4 regions of the Jeotgalicoccus sp. FSL K6-3177 genome follow, and region 3 is predicted to be linked to each of the others. Evidence: riboswitches for the same ligand, from Rfam matches in the RefSeq annotation. Region 3 holds a riboswitch; each other region holds the start of a gene.

Region 1 (2,199 bases), 1.0 Mb from region 3:
TGCAATGTTGTATTCACTGAGCAGTTTATCTGTCAGATTTCTGCGAAACGCTGATGCGCCGTAACCGACCGGATCCAGCACGATTGGAATATTACACTCGTTAGCACAGCGTGCCATTTCTTCATACAGCGGCACTTTTTCTTCCGTGCACGTGCCAATATTTAAAAGCAGTGCTCCCGCATGCTTTAAAATATCTGGTGCTTCGCTTTTTTCACCGCTCATAATCGGAGATGCTCCGAGTGCCAAGAGACTGTTCGCAGTAAAAGGCTTCACGACGTCGTTCGTAATACATACTACAAGCGGTGTGTTTTTTCTTAACTCTTCTATCATCTGAATCAGTCTCCTTGATAGCTGAAATGATTCACCGGTCCGCTGCCTTTACCGATACCGGGAGAATTTTGTATTGCACTGGTAATATATGCTTTACCTGTTCTGAACGCTTCTTCGACCGTACGGCCTTTTGCAAGCTCGGCTGTTAAAACTGCCGAGAAAGTGCAGCCCGTACCGTGCGTCTGATCCGTATCAATACGCGCTCTTGTTAAAGTTGAAATTTTTTTCCCGTCATATAAATAATCAGTTGCATCACCCGACAGGTGGCCGCCCTTAATAATCACGCTGGCTGCGCCCATTTCATCAACAAATATTTTCAGAGCCCGGTGAATATCTTCTTCTGTCCGGATAGTCATATTCGCAATCGCTTCTGCTTCATGAAGATTCGGTGTTACTATGTGTGACAGCGGGAGCAGCGTATCAATCAGTGTCGCCATCGATGTGTCCGTCATCAGACGGTCTCCGCTCGTTGCTATCATTACCGGATCCATGACGTACGGAATGTTATACTTCCGGATATATTCGGCAATCACAGTCATCATATCCGCCTCTGCCACCATTCCAGTCTTCATTGCATGCGGCACTTCGTCCGAAAATATGCTGTTCAGTTCTTTGTCGATAAAATCCGCCGGCACATTGTAAACGCCCTGGACACCGAGTGTATTCTGCGCAGTCAGTGAAGTCACCGCAGCCATACCGTAAACACCCCGCGAGTGCATTGCTTTAAGATCCGCAAATATTCCCGCTCCGCCTGTCGGATCAGTTCCTGCAACAGTTAAACCAATAGGTAAAGTCATTAAATATATCCTCCTGTAATAAAAAACCCGCTTCCAGGGAAGCGGGTTGGATCGATTAAGAGATTTCGTCTGTAATCATCTGCACTTCCCTACGCCAGCATAACCTGGATCAGGTGAAAAGGGACAAGCATTCGCTATCTCAGCCGTACCGGCGCCCCCAGCGGGTTCTATTCTTTTTATTGACATAAGCGTACCATATTTCTTTTAGCCGTCAAAGCAGATTGCGGCGTCTGAACACCGCCGTTCCGATTGCGGCAAAAAGAATTCCGAGGCTCGCGATAATTAAAACAGCACTGATATTCATTCTTTCGTAAGGCATATCACTTAAATAGTAAAACGGGCTGAGCATTAAATACACTTCATCGATATTTATCAGCACGCCAAAGTAGTTTGCAAAAAAGATATAGGCAATATATATCCATGCTGCAGTATGCAGCTTTCTGGAGATTCCCGCAAATAATGCGGATATCCCTGCTATAAATATAATACCCGCACAGTAATTTACTGCCGCAAGACCGAAGTCTTTAAGAGAAACACTCAAATCCGCAACATTTATACTGGCAAGGTACATGCCGGCTATCGTCAAGAGAAAAGATAACACTCCTGTCCCGATACCGTACAGATAATGTGTTGTAAAAATAGTACCGCGCGATACTTTCCGGTTCAGCGTACCGGCATTCATCACTTCCAGGCGTCCCTTTTTCTCCTCGGTGAGGATACGTCCGTTAATCATCAGGGCGGGCACAGCCGATATTAGCGCCGATATCACCAGCAGCATGCCGATAAAGAAGACTGCCGGATTATTGTCGCCGAGTGCCTCCCGGAGCATATCATTATCTCCGATCAGACTCTCCAAATCTCCGAATATGGAGCCGTAAGATAAGCCGGCGGCAAACAGACCGGCCAGCCAGCTGAAAATCATTACCCGCATATTTAGAAAAGCAAGTTTAGGATAGCTGGATATTTTTCTTATGTTCTTTTCTTTATTTATTTTTATATAACTGTCCCCGATGTCACGCTTTAAAAATAATACGCAGCTCAGGACAATCAGGATTAAAATCACAGCAAACGG
Region 2 (2,199 bases), 1.1 Mb from region 3:
TCAGTGCCGGTTTCTTCTGTCTCTGTTCCTTCTTCAGTGTCTCCGCCGCACGCTGCTAATGCAAGCACTCCGACTAACGATCCGATTGTTAAAAGTTTCTTCATTATGGATTTCCAGCTCCTTAAAAGTAAGATAGTATTCAGACTGATTCATGGTGTTAATTCTACAATACCTCAAAGAAAAACTGACTTATACATTATTTACCGACCTTTAACAATTTTGAAAACTTATTAATAATTATAACCGTTTATAAACTCACTTTAATCGGCCATTCTTCCCGGCTTTCGCACATATCCCAAAACATATACTCATAGAGACTGGTCTTCACGACGATTTCTTCCAGCAGGACCAGTTCACGTTCAGGTTTTCCTTCAGCGAGCTTATTAAGGAGAGTCATCGCCGTGCCGTTCAAACTGGTGAAATCTTCACTAGAATATGTTTCAACCCACTGTTTGTACGGATTGTTTTCCTGCTCCGGGTATTTATCCGACAGAGATCTTCCGATGTAATTGTAACTCCAGGCGCAGGCGAGGAGGCATGCAGCAACAGCCGCTGCATCACCCCGCTGAGCGTGGTTCAGCATATAGCTCGTGTAAGCAGTGTTCACTGCGGAAGCTTCGGTCAGAAGAAGCTCCTCTTCTGAAATACCAAACTCTGCCGCGTAATTTCTGTGCAGCTCCATTTCTCCGAAGAGCGTGCCGTGCAGCATTTCAGAAAACATATTCATCGTTTTTAGGTCCGGCGACTTCTCCGCCCCGATTGCCATCAGCCGGGAATACTCAACCAGATACACATAGTCCTGCTTCAGCCAGTGCTGAAATTTCCCGTGCTCGAGCGTCCCGTCCCCTAAACCGGTCACAAACGGATGCTCAAGATATCCGTTCCAAATACTCTCCACGCTGTCCCATAACCTGTCTGTAAACTTCATTGCCATATCTCCTTTGTATTTCGGCCAAAGACGATAAAAACCCGAACCTTATGAGAGGCCCGGGCCAAAAAATATACAGACATCCGCGTATATATCGACACAGACTTCCCTGCGCAGGTCCTAACCTACAGGTTCAAAGGGTCGATATTATCTCTCAGCACATAAGTGCGCCCCCAGCCGTTTATATTTTCTTTACAATTCCACTGTACTACAGTTTAAAAAATATTGCTCAGGGAATTAATAGATTGTATGAATCTTTTAAGGAGGAATTATATATGGCTCACGAACAGAATCAGCAGCTGCTTAAAACTCTGCACGAATGCATGGAAGCGTGCAATCACTGTTTCGACGCATGCTTAAAAGAAGAAGATGTAAAAATGATGGCGGACTGCATTAGAACAGACCGTGAATGTGCGGATATGTGCTCATTTTTAGAACAGGCCGTCACAAGAAACTCACCTTTCGTTAAAGAACTCGCCGGCGTATGTGCCACTATTTGTGAAGCATGCGGCAAGGAATGTCAAAAGCATGACCACGATCACTGTCAGGAATGCGCCAAAGCCTGCTTTGAATGTGCGGAAGCATGCAGGGCTGCGGCGTAAAAGAAAGAAAAAGACATGCAGAAATTTCTGCATGTCTTTTTTTATGTACAGACGGTCCTAAAGGCAAAACTTTCCGCCCGGAAGTTTTTGGGAAATCCCCGTCGAAATCAGGTCATCAGCACGATTGTGTTTCGTGTCCAGCATCCGGATTCTTAAAACGTAATCAGATAAATAAACCGTAAATTGTAATCCATCAAATTATCATATAAGAAAGGGGCCTGATTTCTGCCGAAAACTTTTATATCGTTTTAAGTTCCGCTTCAATTGTTTCCGTACTGTTGAACTTATCAATCAGCATGGATTTACGGTTTACCTTTACTTCAAGCGCCTCAATATATTCGATTACTTCTTTTTCATTAATAATACCCTCTTCAACAATACCGACACCGGCGACAGTTTTAATACGTTCACGATGGTAGCCGAAAGACGTATTGTTCTGCAGATTATTGACGATATCCCTTTCCAGTTTCAGTGATTCCAGCACTTCTGATGCGGTGTATTCCACATCATCAATCGTAAGCACTCCTGTTGTATTTTTATGATGAACGGCAGCCTTCAGCGTAATAATATCGTGTTTCAGCTGTTCAATCTTTTTAAGAGAATCTTTTACATCCGCTGTCTTGCTGTCATTTACAACACTTTCGTTATTTACGGCGACCGGCACGCGGT
Region 3 (2,199 bases):
CGGTGCGACAGGTGCCGGTAAGACGACGGTTATGCAGCTGTTAGCCCGCTTTTACGAAACGGATTTAGGCAGTATCTTAGTCGACAGGGAGGATATTAAAGATTACTCCCGTACTAACATTCGTTCACAGACGGCCTTCGTGCTGCAGGACCCGTACCTGTTTGAAGCCACCATCCGTGAAAATATACGCTACGGCCGGATGAATGCGACAGACGATGAAGTGATTGAAGCGGCGAAAGTCGCCAATGCCCATGACTTTATTATGACGCTCGAGCAGGGTTACGACACGGTGCTCGATTTAGATGAGGGCTTTATCTCGCAGGGCCAAAAGCAGCTGATCTCCATCGCGCGGGCGCTCATTACAGACCCTGCCATCCTGCTGCTCGATGAAGCAACGTCCAGCATCGACACGATTACAGAACTGAAAATCCAGGAATCGCTGGAGCGGCTGATGAAAGGGCGGACGAGCATTATTATCGCCCACCGTCTCAACACGATAAAAGCCGTCGACCGGATCTTCGTTTTAGAGCAGGGCGAACTGCTTGAAGCGGGAACGGAAGAAGAGCTGCTTGCTTTGGAAGGCAAGTACTATGACATGGTGAATCAGTAAACAGGCGAGCTGTGCGGCTCATCTATGTTTACAAACACTTTTTGTTCAGTTATGATGGAAGCAATTAAATACCGCACACCACTGGAGGTGCCCTTACGGGCTGAGAAACACTCTTACTACCTGATCTGGATTATGCCAGCGTAGGGAAGTGGCATAGATTCGTTATGCACACTCCAGGGCCGGAGTGTGCATTTTTGTACTTTGACAAACGAATCAGGAGATTTACATTTAATAAATGAAGGCTTTCATATATAATGAATGGTATATATCAACTAAAAGGTGGAACTTCGAATGTATACTAAGGATGAAATAATAGAAGAAGCAAAAAAGCTCGGTAAAATGATGGCGGAAACAGAACAGGTTGAATTCTTCCAGAAAGCGGAAGCTAAGATTCATGAAAATCAGGAAATCCGCGAAAAGATGGCCAGTCTGAAAAGCCTGCAGCAGCAAGCTGTAAACTTCCAAAACTACGGCAAAGAACGCGCCTACAAAATGACGGAAGAAAAACTGGCTAAAATCGAAGAAGAATTAGACGAAATGCCGCTCGTTGACCAGTTCAAAGAATCACAGGCAGGCGTTAATGAACTGCTGCAGATGGTCTCGCATGCAATCAGCTCAACAGTCACAAGCGAAATTATCGAACAAACAGGCGGCGACCTCATGCAGGGCGAAACCGGCGCTGCAGTCCGCAACAGACCAAACCGCGACCCGAACCAGTTTAAATAAGCATCATCTACATATTGAATGGCGTTGAAATCTCTGAATAATAGAGTGTTTCAGCGCCATTTTTGTATGTTGGGGTATTGAGTCTTGCGTATACATGAGCGCCCGTCACGCCAACGCACCGCGTCTTTCGTATACATGAGCGTCCGTCACGCCAACGCATCGCGCCTTTCGTATACATGAGCGCCCGTCATGTCAACGCATCGCGCCTTTCGTATACATGAGCGCCCGTCACGCCAACGCACCGCGCCTTTCGTATACATGAGCGTCCGTCATGTCAACGCATCGCGTCTTTCGTATACATGAGCTTCCGTCACGCCAACGCATCGCGTCTTTCGTATACATGAGCTTCCGTCACGCCAACGCATCGTGTCTTTCGTATACATGAGCTTCCGTCACGCCAACGCATCGTGTCTTTCGTATACATGAGCTTCCGTCACGCCAACGCATCAAGCCACACATTCCATCACCAATAATTCAAATAGGAGGCACCACCATCAACAAATTAACTAAAAACATGACATTCACCGCAGCTTTTGTCGCTTTAAACGTTATTTTAAGTACGCTAGTCACTATTCCAATCGGCATTATCCGCGCGGCGCCCATGCAGCACCTGATCAACGTACTCGGTGCGGTACTCACCGGCCCCTGGGTTATCGTCCAGGCTTTTATCTCGTCGACGATCAGAATTCTATTCGGCACGGGCACCGTCTTCGCTTATCCCGGCAGCATGATCGGCGCGCTCTTAGCCTGGCTGCTCTACAAATACTCTAAAAAGCTGTCGCTTGCGGCCCTCGGCGAAATCATCGGCACCGGCGTCATCGGTGCGCTCAGCCTTTACCCGCTGATTATCATCCTTGAACTCG
Region 4 (2,199 bases), 950 kb from region 3:
GGAAATGTATTAACCACTTTATAATGACTAAGCAATAGAGCATTTGCTTACATCAAATTTAATATTTGCCATTCTTCTTTTAATCTGGTGATTTGATTGGGTGATGCATCCATAAATGCAGAAATTGCCGAGATACCACTGAAACCTGCCGGTAACTGATTGATAGTTGTTGAATTGATACCTCCAAGTGCAACGACAGGAATATCATAAGACAGTGCATCACGTACTTCTTGATGTGTACGCGGCGGCAAAGATTTCTTTGAACTCGATTCAAATATATGGCCGTATAATACAAAGTCGAGATGATTGTCCTGTGCTTTCTTGACAGATTCAGGTGAATGAGCAGACATGCTGACTGAAATATCCGGATGTTCTTTTTTATACGTTAATGCAGTTGGATCGTTTTCTCTAAAGTGGATAGCAGTTAAACGAAAAGATTCCAGCAATTTAGTCGAAGTATGAATGATGATTTTTTCTTTGGGAAAACCTGAATGAATAAGCTGACAAAGGAACGATGATAACTCGTTGTCGGACATGGGTGTACGAAGTAAAAGATAATCGATACAGGATGAAATCGTATTGAAATGAATAATATCCTTGGAAATTAATATCTTAAAATGTGTAATTGCAATAAGCATTATGTCACCCCTTAACATAAAAAAAAAGCGCTGTTTTTCTATATAGAAAAACAGCGCAAGTATGCATCAAAACATATTACTTTCGCCACTTTCCTACGCCAGTATGAACTGTATCAGGTTCCCGGAATCCCAAAGTCTACACTTTAATCTCAGCCTTTTTTAAAGACACTTCCAGTGGTCTTAACTATTTAATTTTTCCAATCAATAACCTCAAGTTACTCTAAAAAGTTAAATATTGCAAATAAAATTAGATTTTAATTATGCTGATAACTACCTTTTAACATTCACTCAATCATATAAAAACTAGAAAGCAGTACAGTTACAGAATTGAATTTGAATTGCGTTTGTTCCAATTTAAATAATTTGTGGTTTACTTGACGTATCTTTGTAAAGTACTACAATGATGTTAAATAGAATAGATTCGCACTAGGGGTGTTTATATAAACTGAGATGAGGGAAACCTCAGACCCTTTGAACCTGATCCAGTTAAAACTGGCGTAGGAAAGTGTTACATCGATACAGTTGTATATCTATGTCTTTGCGGGCATATAATTTACTCTCGATACGTAACTTTCCTATGAAGGTTGCGTATTTTTTTATTTTAAAAAATTATAGGAGTGATTTATTTGACAAGAACAGTTTTAGTAACGGGAAGCGGAAGAGGACTTGGCAGCTATATCGTAAAAGCACTGAGTGAAAAAGGCTTTAATGTCATAATTAACTACAACAAAAGTAAGGAAGAAGCAGAGAAGTTACAAAAAGAAATTGGCGCACAAGCGATTGCGATTCAAGCGGACATTACAGACCGTGAAGCAGTTGAACAATTAGTAAAAAAAGGAACTGAACATTTCGGCCAGATTGATGTTGTTGTAAACAATGCACTCGTTAATTTTAAATTTGATCCAACCGCTCAAAAAGCATTTAAAGATTTAACTTACAAGGATTATGAACAACAGTTAGACGGGACACTAAAAGCTGCATTTAACGTATCACAAAGTGTAATGCCACAGTTTTTAGAACGTAAAGACGGTGCAATAATTAGTATTGGAACGAATCTATATCAAAATCCTGTAGTACCATATCACGAGTACACCACTGCAAAAGCTGCTTTAATTGGGTTCACCAGAAACGTTGCAGCAGAACTTGGACAGTATGGTATCCGAGCAAATGTTGTTTCTGGCGGTTTGCTGAAAACAACAGACGCAAGTGCAGTCACAACACCAGAAGTATTCGATTTAATCGCACAGTCCACACCATTGAGAAAAGTAACAACACCACAAGACGTTGCTAATATGGTTGTTTATCTTTGTTCTGAGGCAGCAGATGGTATTACAGGACAAAACATCACGGTAGACGGCGGACTTACTATGAACTAGGCGGTATATATTATGAATAATTCTAAACAGTTAAATATAGGAATTTTAATGTATGGTGTGGGTCATCATCAGGCAGCATGGTTAGAAGATGATTCGAGTGTCAATGAATTCACGACAATTGAATATTATGAAAATCTGGCAAAAATTGCAGAACGCGGGAAATTTGATGCCGTATTTTTCGCAGA

The links. Region 3 has a riboswitch for thiamine pyrophosphate ahead of MHH58_RS04960 (RicAFT regulatory complex protein RicA family protein). Riboswitches for the same ligand answer to the same signal wherever they lie in the genome.
Region 1: it holds a riboswitch for thiamine pyrophosphate, as region 3 does, so the genes downstream of both, thiD (bifunctional hydroxymethylpyrimidine kinase/phosphomethylpyrimidine kinase) here and MHH58_RS04960 (RicAFT regulatory complex protein RicA family protein) in region 3, are expected to answer to the same signal.
Region 2: it holds a riboswitch for thiamine pyrophosphate, as region 3 does, so the genes downstream of both, tenA (thiaminase II) here and MHH58_RS04960 (RicAFT regulatory complex protein RicA family protein) in region 3, are expected to answer to the same signal.
Region 4: it holds a riboswitch for thiamine pyrophosphate, as region 3 does, so the genes downstream of both, MHH58_RS00160 (3-oxoacyl-ACP reductase) here and MHH58_RS04960 (RicAFT regulatory complex protein RicA family protein) in region 3, are expected to answer to the same signal.

What each region holds. Positions count from the first base shown of each region.
Region 1 covers NZ_JBBOSK010000001.1:2,031,019-2,033,217, forward strand. The annotation lists gene thiM (hydroxyethylthiazole kinase) at 1-330, opposite strand, end outside; gene thiD (bifunctional hydroxymethylpyrimidine kinase/phosphomethylpyrimidine kinase) at 336-1,127, opposite strand; TPP riboswitch at 1,197-1,296, opposite strand; gene MHH58_RS10365 (ABC transporter permease) at 1,339-2,199, opposite strand, start outside.
Region 2 covers NZ_JBBOSK010000001.1:2,130,949-2,133,147, forward strand. The annotation lists gene MHH58_RS10875 (hypothetical protein) at 1-104, opposite strand, end outside; gene tenA (thiaminase II) at 248-928, opposite strand; TPP riboswitch at 1,018-1,113, opposite strand; gene MHH58_RS10885 (four-helix bundle copper-binding protein) at 1,204-1,530, shown strand; gene MHH58_RS10890 (hypothetical protein) at 1,769-2,199, opposite strand, start outside.
Region 3 covers NZ_JBBOSK010000001.1:988,554-990,752, forward strand. The annotation lists gene MHH58_RS04955 (ABC transporter ATP-binding protein) at 1-610, shown strand, start outside; TPP riboswitch at 684-774, shown strand; gene MHH58_RS04960 (RicAFT regulatory complex protein RicA family protein) at 902-1,336, shown strand; gene thiW (energy coupling factor transporter S component ThiW) at 1,851-2,199, shown strand, end outside.
Region 4 covers NZ_JBBOSK010000001.1:35,816-38,014, reverse strand. The annotation lists gene MHH58_RS00165 (thiamine phosphate synthase) at 48-638, opposite strand; TPP riboswitch at 712-821, opposite strand; TPP riboswitch at 1,057-1,159, shown strand; gene MHH58_RS00160 (3-oxoacyl-ACP reductase) at 1,265-2,014, shown strand; gene MHH58_RS00155 (NtaA/DmoA family FMN-dependent monooxygenase) at 2,027-2,199, shown strand, end outside.